Regions from separate parts of the Isoptericola haloaureus genome, predicted to be linked through region 3. Evidence: predicted binding sites of a transcription regulator. Region 3 holds the regulator's gene; each other region holds the start of a gene.
The links. The regulator LexA, encoded in region 3, represses DNA repair genes until DNA is damaged. The targets are predictions, from matches to a motif close to TCGAACANNTGTTCGA.
Positions count from the first base shown of each region.

Region 1 (3,247 bases), on a different contig from region 3:
ACGGCTCATCTGCTCCCCGCCGAGGGTCACCCGGACGAGGTGCGGCGAGATCTGCTGGGTGGCCACGACCTCGGCCACGAGCACGTGCGGTTCGACGGGCCGGCGCCCGGGGTTGCTGCTCATCGCGACCTAGGTTAGGCGAACCTCACTCGCCGTGGCCAGCCCCGTCCGCCCGCCGGAACCCCCACACTGGACGGGTGCAGCGCTCCCCCGCTCCTCGCGGCTTCTTCGCCCCGGCCCGCGGCGTCGCGGTGACCGTGTGCCTCGTCGTGGCGCTGGGCGCCTGCGGCCCGGACGCCGATCCCGAGGGCGCCGCAGCAGGCGCCACGGGCGAGCCCGCGCCACCGGCGACCGCGTCCCCCACCACGGACCCGACGACTGCGATGCCCGGCACCTCGACGCCGCCGGCACCGTCCGCTGCCGGGCAGCATCTCCGCGTCGCGGCGGGCGACGTCGTCGTGGACCTCGCCGGCGACTGGCCCGAGGGCTCCGCCCCACGAGTCGCGGGCACGGAGACGTCCCGGACCGTGTCGACCGGGACCGGCACGCTCCCGCTGACGTTCTCCCTCGACGACGGCGGGTTCGTCCGGCACGCGGACGGGAGCGTCAGCGTGCTCGACGCCGACGGCGGGACCCCGGTCGGAGGGCTGACACGGCCGGACGGCCCCGCCACGTTCCGGGACGTCGACCCGCAGCACCTGGAGCTCGTGAGCACCACGGGCGCTGCAGGCGCTGCGAGCGCCGACGACGGGACGTCCGGGGACGGCCGCGCGACCCCCGGCGACGGTGCACGCGAGGAAGTGGTCACGACCCTCGGCACCGCGGGCGTCGCCGCCGCTTCCTGGGGCGAACGGGAGGGCGGCCGGTCGCTGGCCGTCGACGCGACGGACTGGGCCCGCTCGGCCGGGACCGCGGGCGTCGAGCTCGTGTGGGCGGAGCTGGCGGCCGCCCACCCGGAGGTCGACACGCCGACGATGCGCGACCAGCTCGTCTGCCACGCCCTGGGCGCCCCCGACAAGGCGACGTGGAACCTCGAGCCGTGGCGCCCCGACGTCGGTCTGGTCGCGGTGCTCGCGGCGCGCTGCAACCCCACCGACGAGGGCTGAGCCGGCGGCCGGCACGAGCGGACAGCAGCGGCCCTGCGCCACCCCTCCTGACCGGGGAACGAGCAGCGCGTCGACACATCCACTATCGAACATCTGTTCTATTTCTGGTAGTCTACCTGGCATGACGCAGATGTCGGACCAGTCGTGGGGAGCATCACCCGACCAGATGCTCGCCGCGCTCCGACGCGCGACGCAGAGGGCCGTGGCGAGCCTCGATGCCGTCGGCTCTGCGGACGAGCACCCGGCAGATCTGGACGCGACGCTCGACGCGGTCGAGGCGGTGCAGGCCGCCGTCAACACGCTCGAGGGGCTGCGGGCGGTGCTGGCCGACCGGCTCCGACGTCAGGCGGACTACTCCCCCGGCTCGCTCGTCGACACCGAGGACGCGATCGCCCGGAGGGCCGACGCCGGACGGCAGCGGGAGCTCGCACTGCGCGCCGTCACGGCCGACCTCGCCACGTCCCTGCACGTCGGCGACGGCGCCGCACGGCGGCTCCTGGACCACTCCACGACGCTGACCACGGTCGCACCACGCACGGTGCGCGCCGTCGTGGACGGCACGGTCTCCTGGCCGAAGGCCGAGATCCTCGCGCGCGAGATCGACGACCTCGACCCCGCCGAGGCGGAGCACGTCGAGGCCCGCGTGCTCCCGGTCGCCGCCACGTCGACGCCGGCTCAGCTCCGGTCACGGGCTCGCCGCGCCCGGGAGGAGGCCCACCCGGTCCCCGCCGACGTGCGCCACGCCGACGCCACCTCACGTCGCGAGGTCTGGCTCGACCCCGGGCGCGACGGCATGGCCTGGCTCACCGCGCACCTGCCGGCGCCGTTCGCCCACGCCGTCCACGACCGGCTGACCAGCACCGCGACTCGCCTCCGCGCGGAAGGCGACGACCGCAGCACGGGACAGCTGCGCGCCGACGTCCTGGCCGACCTGCTGCTCGACGACGGCACGCTCGATCGCGGCGCGCTCGACAGCAGCGCGCACGGTGCCGACGACCTGGCCCGGTCCGTCGGGGCGCCGCTCCCCGCGGCGCCGTCCTCGCCGTCCGGCCCCCTGGGTCCCCCGGTGCGCCCCGTCGGCGCACTCGCCCCGATCGCCCGCGCGATCCGGCCGCGGGTCCACCTCACCGTCCCGGTCCTGTCGTTGCTGGGCGTCGGCGACGCCCCGGCCAGCCTCGACGGCCGCACTCCCGTCGACGCCGAGACCGCCCGTGCGCTGTGTGCGCACGCCCCGTCGTTCCGGCGCATCCTCACCGACCCCGAGACCGGCGCGGTGCTGTCCGTCGGCCGCTCCACATACCAGGCGCCCGCCGACCTCAAGGCGATGCTCGCCGAGCGGGACGCCACCTGCCGGTTCCCCGGCTGCGTCCGTCCGGTGTCGGGCACCGATCTCGACCACACCGTGGCCTGGGCCGACGGTGGAACGACCGATGCCGACAACCTCGCCCACCTGTGCCGTCACCACCACGTGCTCAAGCACCAGACACGGTGGCGGGTCCGCCAGCTCGGCGCGGGACGGCTGCGATGGACCTCACCGACCGGTCGCGTCTACGACACCGATCCGCCCCCGCCGGAGACCACGCGGCACCGCGCACCGCCGACTCCACCGGTCGCACCGCCGACGCCCCTGCCACGGGGGACGTCCCGAGCACTGGTGGTGCCATCGGAAGCGCACGAGACCGCCGACCTGGGCCCGCCTCCGTTCTGACGGGCCGACGGGCGGCCACACCTCACCAGCGCTGACGGACGTCCTCGACCCACCCCTCGAGACCGTCGACGAGGAGGCGTCCGCCGCCGTCGGTGACCACGGACCCCGACCAGCGGCCGAAGCACTGGTCGGTCGCCGAGGCGAGGACGCCGAGGTTCGTCCGCGCGACCCGGTCGTGCCACGGGGTGAACGTCAGGTCGACCCGGTCCCCGATCACCTGCCACGGCGCCATGTGGTCGGTCTCGTCGAAGGTCCAGTCGAGCTCGCCGTGGAGCTTGTGCAGCCGGCCGTCCACGAACACGCCGTTCTCGGTCGTGGGTCCCTGCAGCGTCCACGTGCCGCCGAGCTGCAGGCCCACGCCGTCCCGGAAGCCGACGCCCCACTGCCAGCGCACCGCGTACGGCCAGCGGCCCCGGCCGTGGTCGAGCACCGC
Region 1 covers NZ_JBAGLP010000120.1:200,052-203,298, forward strand. The annotation lists gene V5O49_RS16265 (siderophore-interacting protein) at 1-123, opposite strand, end outside; gene V5O49_RS16270 (DUF2599 domain-containing protein) at 198-1,106, shown strand; gene V5O49_RS16275 (HNH endonuclease signature motif containing protein) at 1,228-2,814, shown strand; gene V5O49_RS16280 (DUF2804 domain-containing protein) at 2,837-3,247, opposite strand, start outside.
Region 1: a site for LexA is predicted at 1,192-1,207, ahead of V5O49_RS16275 (HNH endonuclease signature motif containing protein). Genes of this name have one in related genera too.

Region 2 (3,247 bases), on a different contig from region 3:
CCGCTGGTGGAGTACTTCCGGGCGGCCGCCGGCAAGGAGCACCCGGACTGGGACGAGTACCGCGAGGCGATGGCGAAGCAGGACAAGTCCGTGATCCGGATCACCGTCGAGCGCTGGGGCCCGATCGCGACGGGCGGGTTCCCGGCCCGGCTGGTCGAGGAGGGCTGACCGGCACGCCGCGACGGTCAGAAGAGCGTCGCGGCGCTCCCGGGCTCCCCCGCCGGCGCGGCGACGACCATCGACCCGGCGGGGTAGTCGGCGTCGCCGTGCGGGCGCAGGTCGTCGTCGTACCGGCCGGTCGCCCCCGAGGCGGCCCGGTGCCCGGAGCCGGCGAAGCCCCGTTCCTCCAGCAGGGGACGCACCCGCTGCCACAGCCAGTCCCGGTACCCGTCGTGCGCGTCGGCGCCGCGGGCGAAGACCCGGTGGTAGCCCGCCACCCGCTCGGGGTGCTCCCGGGCGAGCCAGCGCAGGTACCAGTCGCGGGTCCCGGGCTTGAGCCGCAGCGGGACGACGGTCACCCCGGTCGCCCCGGCGTGGGCGATCGCGTCCAGCAGCCGCGTCAGGTGGTCCGTGGAGTCCGTCAACCACGGCAGCACCGGGGCGACCATCACCCCGCACGGCAGTCCCGCGGCCCGGATCGCGCGCACCAGGTCCAGGCGCGCCTTGGGTGTCGGCGTGCCCGGCTCGACCGACTGCTGGAGCTCGACGTCGGCGAACGACAGCGACACGCCGAGGCCGACCTCGACCCGGTCGGCGGCGTCGGCGATCAGCGGCAGGTCGCGGCGCAGCAGCGTGCCCTTGGTGAGGATCGAGAACGGCGTGCGGGCGTCCGCGAGCGCCGTGATGATCCCCGGCATGAGCCGGTAGCGACCCTCGGCGCGCTGGTAGGGGTCGGTGTTGGTGCCCAGCGCGACGGGCTCGCGCCGCCAAGAGGGCCTGGCGAGCTCGGCGCGCAGCACCTGGTCGACGTTCGTCTTGACCACGACCTGGGAGTCGAAGTCGGCCCCGGCGTCCAGGTCGAGGTACTCGTGCGTCGGCCTCGCAAAGCAGTACAGGCAGGCGTGCGAGCAGCCACGGTAGGGGTTGATCGTCCACCGGAACGGCATGCGCGACGCGGCCGGCACCTTGGACAACGCGCTCTTGGCCAGGACCTCGTGGAACGTGACCCCGGCGAACTCCGGCGTGCGCACGCTGCGGACCAGGCCGAGGCGGGCCAGGCCCGGGCGCTCCAGCCCGGGCAGCGCGCCGTCGTCGGCCGTCGTGGCCTGTGAGTCCCATCGCACCCGGCAAGTCGAACACGTGTTCTACTCCGAGGTCAAGGTGCCGCACCGATGAGTCGCGCGCCCACGGCCGGTCGGCCCTGACGGCTGCCGACGGTCGGCAGCCCTCGACCCGAGGAGGAACCATGGTCACCGTCCAGCAGGCGTTCAGCAGCTTCTCCGTCGACGATCTCGACGTCGCCGAGTCGTTCTACCGCGACGTCCTCGGCCTGGCCGTGTCGCGCACGGCGATGGGCCTCGAGCTCGACGTGACCGGCGGCTCCCCGGTGGTCGTCTACGCCAAGGGCACGGCCCACGAGCCTGCGAGCCACACCGTGCTCAACCTCGTGGTGCCCGACATCGACGCCGCCGTGGCCGAGCTCGGCCACGAGGGCGTCGAGCTCGTGCGCTACCCGCCGTTCGACCACGACGCGGCGGGCGTGGTGCGCAGCCCGGACCCGGAGCAGGGCCCCACGGTCGCGTGGTTCCGCGACCCCGCGCGCAACGTCGTCGGGCTGATCGCCGCCTGAGCGCTACTCCCCCGCCACGACGCGGGGGTGCAGGTCCTCGGCCGGCGGCGTCCAGGTCGCGGGGTCCACGGCCACCTGCTCGCCGGAGCGGATGTCCTTGACCTGGTGCTCCTCGCCCGGGAACCACACGAACGGGATGCCGCGGCGGTCGGCGACCTTGATCTGCTTGCCGAACTTCGCCGCGGTGGGTGCCACGTCCGTCGGCACGCCCCGGGACCGCAGCGCGGCGGCGACGGCGTCCGAGGCGGCCCGCGAGTCCTCGTCGGTGACGGCCACGAGCACCGCGGTCGGCACGCCCCGGGTCGCGGTCATCAGGCCGGCGGAGAGCACCCGCGAGACCAGGCGCGAGACGCCGACGGACAGCCCGACGCCGGGATAGGTGTTCTTGCCGTCCGAGGCGAGGGTGTCGTACCGGCCACCGGAGCAGATCGAGCCGAGCTGCTCGTGCCCGACCAGCACCGTCTCGTAGACGGAGCCGGTGTAGTAGTCGAGCCCGCGGGCGATCTTGAGGTCGGCGACCACGACGCCGGGTGCGCGGGCACCCGCCGCCTCGATCAGCGCGCCGAGCTCCGCCAGGCCGGTCTCGAGCAGGTCCGTGCCGGCGTCGTAGCGCGCGGCGAGCTTGCGCACGTCGTCGACCACGGTGGTGTCGCTGCCGTGGATCGCGGCCAGGTCGAGGCAGGCCGCGGCCTGCTCGGGCGTGGCGCCCTGCTCGGCGACGAGCAGCTCGGCGACCTTCTCCACGCCGATCTTGTCGAGCTTGTCGATCTGGCGCAGCACGCCCTCGACGTCGCCCAGTCCCAGCCCGCGGTAGAAGCCCTCGGCCACCTTGCGGTTGTTGACCAGCACGCGGACCGGCGGCAGCCCGACCTCGCGCAGCGCGCCCAGGGCCTCGGCCATGACCAGCGGCAGCTCGACCTCGTAGTGGTACGGCAGGTCGCCCGCCCCGACGACGTCGATGTCGGCCTGGACGAACTCCCGGAACCGGCCCTCCTGGGGCCGCTCGCCGCGCCAGACCTTCTGGATCTGGTACCGCTTGAACGGGAACGCGAGACGGCCGGCGTTCTCCAGCACGTACCGCGCGAACGGCACCGTGAGGTCGAAGTGCAGCCCGAGCTGCTTCTCGGAGCGCGCGCCGCCGTCGCCCACCGCGACGTCGTCACCCTCCTCCTGCAGCCGCCGCAGGACGTAGACCTCCTTGGACGTCTCGCCCTTGCGCAGCAGCTGGTCCAGCGGCTCGACCGCGCGCGTCTCGATGCCGGCGAACCCGTGCAGCTCGAAGGTGCGACGCAGCACGTCCAGGACGTGCTGCTCCACCACGCGACCGTCGGGGAGCCATTCGGGGAAACCGGAGAGAGGGGTGACGCGAGCCATGGGGACGATCTTCCCACGACCCCGGACCCGGGCGTGGACCCGTCCGGGCCGCGGTCAGGCCGGCAGGAACGGGTTGGTGGCGAG
Region 2 covers NZ_JBAGLP010000117.1:49,000-52,246, forward strand. The annotation lists gene V5O49_RS08375 (PPOX class F420-dependent oxidoreductase) at 1-168, shown strand, start outside; gene V5O49_RS08380 (Rv2578c family radical SAM protein) at 186-1,283, opposite strand; gene V5O49_RS08385 (VOC family protein) at 1,406-1,789, shown strand; gene hisS (histidine--tRNA ligase) at 1,793-3,163, opposite strand; gene V5O49_RS08395 (MBL fold metallo-hydrolase) at 3,218-3,247, opposite strand, start outside.
Region 2: a site for LexA is predicted at 1,292-1,307, ahead of V5O49_RS08380 (Rv2578c family radical SAM protein). Genes of this name have one in related genera too.

Region 3 (3,247 bases):
CAACGTGATCCTCACCCCGCACGTGGGCGGGTCGACCGAGGAGGCCCAGCAGAGCATCGGTCTGTTCGTGGCCAAGAAGCTGCGTGACTACCTGCTCACGGGATCGACCACGCTGTCCGTCAACCTGCCCAACCTGCAGCTCGAGCACACCGGTGTGGGCCGTATCGCCCTGCTGCACCGCAACGTGCCGGGTGTGCTGGCGGCCGTCAACCAGGTCTTCGCCGACCACGGCGCGAACATCGAGGCCCAGATGCTCGCCACGCACGGCGAGCTCGGCTACGTGGTCACCGACATCTCCGACGTGACCCACCGCGGCGCCTCGAGCAAGCTCATGGCGATGGACACCACGGTGCGCCTGCGGATCCGGGACGCGTTCGACCGGCCGGAGTTCCCTCCGGGTCCGGCCGCGCACTGAGGCGCGCTCACCCCTCCGCACGCTGCGCGGCGGACGACTCGCGTTCGAGTCGCTCCGCCCGCAGCGAGGTGATCGCCGCCTCGAAGTCCTCCAGGGAGTCGAAGTCCTGGTAGACCGAGGCGAACCGCAGGTACGCCACCTCGTCCAGCTCCCGCAGCGGTCCGAGGATCGCCAGACCGATCTCGTAGGCGTCGATCTCGGCGCTGCCGCTGGAGCGCAACGTCTCCTCGACCCGCTGTGCGAGCAGCGCGAGGTCGTCGCCGCTGACGGGCCGGCCCTGGCAGGCCTTGCGGACCCCGGAGACGACCTTCTCGCGGCTGAACGGCTCGGTGGCGCCGGAGCGCTTGACGACCGACAGGCTCGCGGTCTCGATCGTCGTGAACCGACGCTGGCACTCGGGGCACTGACGGCGTCGGCGGATCGACGCACCGTCGTCCGAGGTCCGCGAGTCGACGACGCGCGAGTCGGCGTGCCGGCAGAAAGGGCAGTGCATCCGAGGTCTCCTGCGGTCGGTGCCGGGCCCCTGCCCGGCTGCCCGACGAAAGTATGCGCAGGCCCGCCTCCGGTGCAACACAGCCCGCGCCGGCTACGACCTCGGCAGCACCAGCACCTGCCCCACCCGCAGGGACGACTCCGTCATACCGTTCAGGTCGCGAAGCTCGGCGACGACGTCGCGCACGTCCTGGCCGGGGTCGGTCAGGGGCGCCGCGAAGTCCCAGAGCGTCTCCCCGGGCGCGACCGTGTGCAGGCGGACCTCCAGGGGCTCACCGGGCGAGCCCGCCACCGCCTGCCCCCCGGCGAAGGCGAGCGGCAGGCTGACCGCCAGCGCCAGCACGGCCAGCACGACCCGTCCGCGGGCCGTCAGCCGCAGCCCGGTCAGCCCCCACCTGTCCTGCACGCTGATCGGGTGTGCCGTCATCGTGGTCATGACGCCTGTCCCTCCGGCTCGAGTTCGTTCGTACAGACGTTCGTGGAACACATGTTCGTCGAACACGTGTTTTATTAGTACCACGACACGGCGACACGAGTCGAGAGATGTCGAACAGATGTTTGATGTCGCAGGTGATCTGGCCTAGGCTGACCGCAGCGGGATGGCAGGAATGTCGGGTTCACCCCGGCGGACCCGTCCCCGCACCCAGACACGGCACGACGGGAGCGACGCATGACGACGCGACAGCACAACGACGGGACGGGCACCGGCGACGGCCTGGCGTCGGTCTCGGAGCTCGCCCCCGGACCGGACCGGCTCACGGCACGCCAGCGCGGCGTGCTCACCACGATCCGCGAGTCGGTCGAGTCACGGGGCTACCCGCCCACCATGCGCGAGATCGGCGAGGCCGTCGGCCTGGCGAGCCCCTCGTCCGTCAAGCACCAGCTGACCGTGCTCGAGCGCAAGGGCTACCTGCGCCGCGACCCGAACCGGCCGCGCGCGATGGAGGTCGTCGACCCGGACACCGGTCGGACCGCCAGCACCACAGCGCCCCCCGCGCCGCCCGTGCCCGCCGCGCCGACGCCGGACGGCGAGGGCGAGGAGACGCCGGCACCGTCCTACGTCCCCCTCGTCGGACGGATCGCCGCCGGTGGGCCGATCCTGGCCGAGCAGGTCGTCGAGGACGTCTTCCCGCTGCCGCGCCAGCTCGTGGGCGACGGGGAGCTGTTCCTGCTCAAGGTCGCCGGCGACTCCATGGTGGACGCCGCGATCTGCGACGGGGACTGGGTCGTGGTCCGACGCCAGAACGTCGCGGAGCAGGGCGAGATCGTGGCCGCCATGATCGACGGCGAGGCGACGGTCAAGACCTTCAAGCAGGCGGACGGGCACACCTGGCTCCTGCCGCAGAACCCCGCCTACTCCCCCATCGCCGGCGACGAGGCGCAGGTCCTGGGTCGCGTGGTGGCGGTGCTCCGCAGCCTCTGACGGCGTGCCGTCCGGTCGGTCGACCGGGCGCCTGGCGGTCCGGTGCGGTGGTCCGCGCCGGACCCGGGGCGGGTCAGAGCCCGAAGCGGTGCAGCACGGCACGCACGCTCTCGGCCGAGGCGCGCAGACCGGCCGCCTCCTCGTCGGAGACCGGCGTGTCGATCACGGTGGTCGCACCGCGCGAGTCGACCAGGGTGGGCATCGACAGGCAGACGCCGTCGATCCCGTGGAACCCGTCCACCCGGGTCGAGACCGGCATCACCCGGTGCTCGTTCTTCAGCACCGCCTCGACGATGCGCGTCGCCGCGAGGCCGACCGCGTAGTTGGTGGCCCCCTTGCCGGCGATGACCTTGTACGCCGACTCCACGACGTCGCGGGCGATGGCCGCCCGCGCCGCGTCGTCCAGCGGCGGCCGGCCCGGCAGGTGCTCCCACTCCAGCAGCGGGACGCCCGCGATGCGCGCCGAGCTCCACAGCGCGATCTCCGAGTCGCCGTGCTCCCCCGCGACGTAGGCGTGCACGTTGGCCGTCGCCACGCCGCAGTGCTCGGCCAGCGCGGCGCGCAGCCGCGAGGAGTCCAGGACGGTGCCCGACCCGAAGACCCGCTCCGGCGGCAGGCCGGAGATCTGCTGGGCCGCATAGGTGACGACGTCGACCGGGTTGGTGACCATCAGGTAGATCGCGTCCGGGGCCACCTCGACCAGACCGGGCAGGATCTTGCGCGTGAGGCCGATGGTGGCCTCGGCGAGGTCCAGGCGGGACTGCCCCGGCTGCTGCTTCGCCCCGGCGGTCACGACGACCACGTCGGCGCCGCGGCACACCTCGACGTCGTCCGAGCCGATCACCTCGGCCTCCGGGACGAACATGCCGCCGTGCTGCAGGTCGAGCACCTCGGCGTCGACCTTGGACTTGTTGACG
Region 3 covers NZ_JBAGLP010000116.1:337,109-340,355, forward strand. The annotation lists gene serA (phosphoglycerate dehydrogenase) at 1-415, shown strand, start outside; gene nrdR (transcriptional regulator NrdR) at 423-908, opposite strand; gene V5O49_RS07020 (LysM peptidoglycan-binding domain-containing protein) at 1,002-1,343, opposite strand; gene lexA (transcriptional repressor LexA) at 1,578-2,330, shown strand; gene V5O49_RS07030 (L-lactate dehydrogenase) at 2,404-3,247, opposite strand, start outside.